DNA from 2 places in the Shewanella sp. WE21 genome. Region 2 is predicted to be linked to the other one. Evidence: riboswitches for the same ligand, from Rfam matches in the RefSeq annotation. Region 2 holds a riboswitch; the other holds the start of a gene.
What was found. Region 2 has a riboswitch for lysine ahead of lysC (lysine-sensitive aspartokinase 3). Riboswitches for the same ligand answer to the same signal wherever they lie in the genome.
Positions count from the first base shown of each region.

Region 1: another riboswitch for lysine. It lies ahead of CKQ84_RS16075 (Na+/H+ antiporter NhaC family protein); the one in region 2 lies ahead of lysC (lysine-sensitive aspartokinase 3).

Region 1 covers NZ_CP023019.1:3,609,758-3,611,964, reverse strand. Annotated here, with positions in the region: gene CKQ84_RS16075 (Na+/H+ antiporter NhaC family protein) at 1-1,361, opposite strand, end outside; lysine riboswitch at 1,441-1,637, opposite strand; gene CKQ84_RS16070 (electron transfer flavoprotein subunit alpha/FixB family protein) at 1,733-2,207, opposite strand, start outside.
Region 2 covers NZ_CP023019.1:1,002,053-1,004,259, forward strand. Annotated here, with positions in the region: gene lysC (lysine-sensitive aspartokinase 3) at 1-838, opposite strand, end outside; lysine riboswitch at 989-1,163, opposite strand; gene CKQ84_RS04295 (DUF3293 domain-containing protein) at 1,264-1,698, opposite strand.

The DNA.
Region 1 (2,207 bases), 2.6 Mb from region 2:
ATAGTCGTGTCGGAAATTGGTGAACAGTGATCGCCAAATACAGCCCCCGCCAGCACAGAGGCAAGCATAGGCAACATCATGCCTGTGTGACTTCCCATAGCCATATCAGCAGCAATCGGCAACATGATCCCGAACGTACCCCAGCTAGTACCAGTTGAGAACGCAGTAATACCTGCTAGCACAAACATTAAGGCGGGTAAAAACGCGAACGGAATATTTCCTGTTGCTAAACTCGCCATAAACTTACCGGTTTCGAGTTGACCAATCACCCCTGCGATTGTCCAAGCAAATAACAGGATGTAAATCGCCGGCAGCATAGAGCGAGCGCCCTGCACTATACCTTTGACTATCATCAATTTCTCAACGCCTTGCACTAAATTCAATATCAGCGAAACCGCTAGACCAATTAATGCACCAAAGAAAAGTGATGAACTGACATCGGTTTTCTCAAAAGCAGAAATAATATTAAATTCAATCCCTTCCGCCGCGAGTACTTGAGCGCCACTGTTAATCATAAAATAGAGGGTTGCAAATACCAACACGGTAATCGGCAGAAATAGACCTAAAATCTTACCGGTTTCGGCTTCAGGTAAATCCGCGTTCGCCCCAGGCGGTAATCCTTTAGACTCATCGTATAAATTACCACGTTGGGCATTGAGCTCATGCTCACGCATTGGCCCAACATCTAATCCCATAAAGACAACAAAAAGTAATAATAACAAGGAGAAGATTGCGTAAAAGTTCATTGGGATCATTTGAATAAAAATACTCAAATGACCCGTATCAGCAAAACCATGGGCAGTTAATATCCCGCCAATGAGTGCGATAATATAAGCGCCCCAGCTCGAAACTGGAGAAATAACGCACACAGGCGCGGCAGTAGAATCTAATAAATAAGCTAACTTCGCGCGGGAAACATAATAACGATCAGTAACAGGTCGAGCGACCGAACCAACAACTAAACTATTGAAATAATCATCAATAAAAACTACGCAACCTAAAAACATGGTCAATAGTTTAGCGTCACGTTTATTACGTATATGTAAACGAGCCCAATCGGCAAAAGCCCGCGCGCTGCCACTTACGGTAATTAACGCTGTAATCATTCCCAGTACAATTAAGAAACCGAGAATATATAAGTTCCACGAATTTAGACCTTTATCAGTCCAAAAAAGCCCTTTAACGCCATTAAATACAAACTCACCCGTTGCTAAAGGTGAAAATTGATTGAGCAATAAAGCACCAATTAAAATACCTAACCCCAAAGAAAGCAGTACACGGCGAGTCAAGATCGCCAACACGATAGCCACCGCAGGCGGCAACAAGGAAAGTGCCGAATCGGCATAATTCATAACAGTCATTGATTATTATCTTCGTTAAATACGAATGGAGGGCGACTGAACTGGTGGGAAAAGGCAATAGATACCCAAAGTCACCTGTCCTATCAGTAGCGCTCCATAGTAACTATTCCCAATATCCATATCGGAAAATACTATGGCAGTGCTGCACCTATTAGGTACAACCCCAGCAGTTGATCGTGATAAATCGAACCACTTCGGCACCAAATCCTTTCGCAATCGATCAACGGAATCACCCTACTGATCACTACTAATATTTGGCGCGCCTCTACTTCTAAGAACGCCCTTACACGGGCGTGAGGCACATAAAAACATAAGCGGCTTAGCAGATGCTACCGCAAAGTCACTTAATGTGACCCAGATCACAGATAAAATCAACTGAGACTTGTAATCAGCTCAGGAACCGCCTCAAACAGATCAGCAACGAGTCCATAATCGGCAACTTGAAAAATCGGCGCTTCAGGATCTTTGTTGATTGCAACGATGACTTTAGCGTCTTTCATGCCGGCTAAATGTTGAATCGCGCCAGAAATACCGACGGCAATATACAAGTTTGGCGCAACGATTTTACCGGTTTGACCCACTTGTAAATCGTTAGGCACAAAACCTGCATCAACTGCGGCGCGTGATGCGCCAACTGCTGCACCGAGCTTGTCAGCAAGTTGCTCTAACATGCCGAAGTTTTCACCACTGCCCATGCCTCGGCCGCCAGATACAATAATGCCAGCATTGCCTAACTCTGGACGGGCAGAAACTGTCAGCGATTGAGAAACAAACTGAGTTCTCGCTTCAAACACTTTATCGAGTGTCGTCACAGCCGCACTGTTACCTTCTGGCGCAGCGTCAAAC
Region 2 (2,207 bases):
TACTTGAACCTACAAACACTTGAATTTGCTGACGAACGGCAGGAAGAATAGTCGCTGGATGCAATACCTTGGCACCAAAGGTCGCCATCTCGGCAGCCTCATTGAAACTGATCTCTGCAATCGGAAAGGCATTGGGCGCCAAACGAGGATCCGTTGTATAAATCCCCGCAACATCAGTCCAAATTTCGACCGCTGAGGCGCGTAGCGCTTCGGCTAACAACGCAGCAGAATAATCACTACCGCCGCGACCTAACGTGGTCGTTTGACCGGCGTCATCGGCACCGATAAAGCCTTGCGTGACAATCACTTGTTCCGCTAACAGTGGCTGTAGATAATCACTAGCTAAAGTCGCAATCTGCTCGACCTGAGGTTCGGCGCGGCCAAAGTGACTGTCAGTACGTAATACTCGGCGCACATCGAAGGCACTTGAGTTAACACCTTTCTCACGGATCACAGCCGAAAACAACGCTGAAGAACATTGCTCACCGAGGGACAACAACTCATCCATGGTCGCTTTGCTGCGTTGTGATGCAAGCGCTTCACTCAATACCGACATACGACTCAATAATTTATCTAATGCGGCGGCCACATCATTAGGACGACCGAGCTTATCTAAAATCGCATATTGAATTTGGGCAATTTGTTTTAATCGCTGTAATCGTCCATCGTCGTTGATCGATTCTTGGGTCAATTCCACTAGTAGATTCGTCACGCCGCTCGAAGCGCTGACCACAACTAAACGGCAATGAGGATTAGCTAACACTATGTCGGCACAGCGATTCATAGCGTTATAGTCGGCGACTGAGGTGCCACCAAATTTTGCGACAACGAGGGACATTAGCGCACCTCCGTGAAACACGTAGGGCAACAAATAAATGCAGATTGAATAAGATATTGATTAACTAACATGATCACACTCCGAACTGACTTCGTTCGAAGAGCCTGGTGCTCAATGATAACGCACCCCAAAAGAAGGGAAACAGCAATCGTCACCAGAAGCTCTCCACCAATTACAGGTGACAATCGTCAGGATTCAGCCTGAGCGACCGACATAAACATGCAGCAACCATATCTATGCCTCGGCGTTAATCTCCCTCATCAGTCATCGCTGGAGTTTGTGCTCCTCTGACCGACTACCTAGTTAACGCTCCTCTTCTGTTCCTTTCCTAGGAAAGGGACGAAAAAAGTAGCAATAAACCCCTAATGAAGTCAATGCTAATTTCATAACAAATGAACAATTTAAATAAAATCTTTTGAAAACAACTAAGTGTTCAAATCGGGTAGCTCGTATACCAGCTGCACATAATCTCTAAATTTGCCTAAACACACTTCATCATGTCCATCCAAGGTGCAAGGCACTAAGCTCACATCCCCTTGTTCGACAACATAAATCGCATATTGATTAAATTTCTTACCCAATTGCAATGCCATCGTTCTATCGATAAACACGGCCCAACTTTTTTCCATGTGGGATAAATCCGGTGCTGCGCCCACTAAAGCACGATAAGGGCTACCGAGTAATTCAATTTCACGAAGAAGTTGGCGATCGAGTAAACGGTTTTGGCTAGGAAAGAGAAGCTTTGAAGCAGGATTATGAGCGGTAATAACAGCAAAGGAAAAATCACAGGATAATGCTTGAGTCAGCAAAAACAACGGCGCTTGGTAACATTGCCACAAATTTTGAGTCGTATTGTCCATTGGTAGTCTAGTCGAAAAATGAACCCAAGCTAGTGTAGCAGAGTGATTGTAAAATCCAAAGAGGCGTGAACTGGCTCACAGGAATAAGAAATACATTAGTTATACTAATCAATAGCTAAAGTAAATATCATGGTAAAAACCCCTGCTCACCTAAAATTTGTTAACATTTCATTTGTTAACAAATGACTAAAACGAGTACAATGTACGTACTGGTGAGTTGAAACAGATTGAGCAAGATGCTTATCGTTCAATACAGTTTGTTACATATATCGCTTAAAGTAACGTGAACTGACCGGGCATCTGTTTAAAATCTGTTCTACATTTGATTTGTCTTTTAAACATTTAAAAAAAACAATAGTTAAGGAACTTATTCTAACTATTGCTTATCGAAGTTGGTACTGATTACGTTTTCTCGTATTACACTTAAACGTGCACTTAATCTACATCCAGATATAGATGTCACCGTAAAGATTTTCCTTTTGAGCACAAAGCAGTTCAAGGAAGTATCA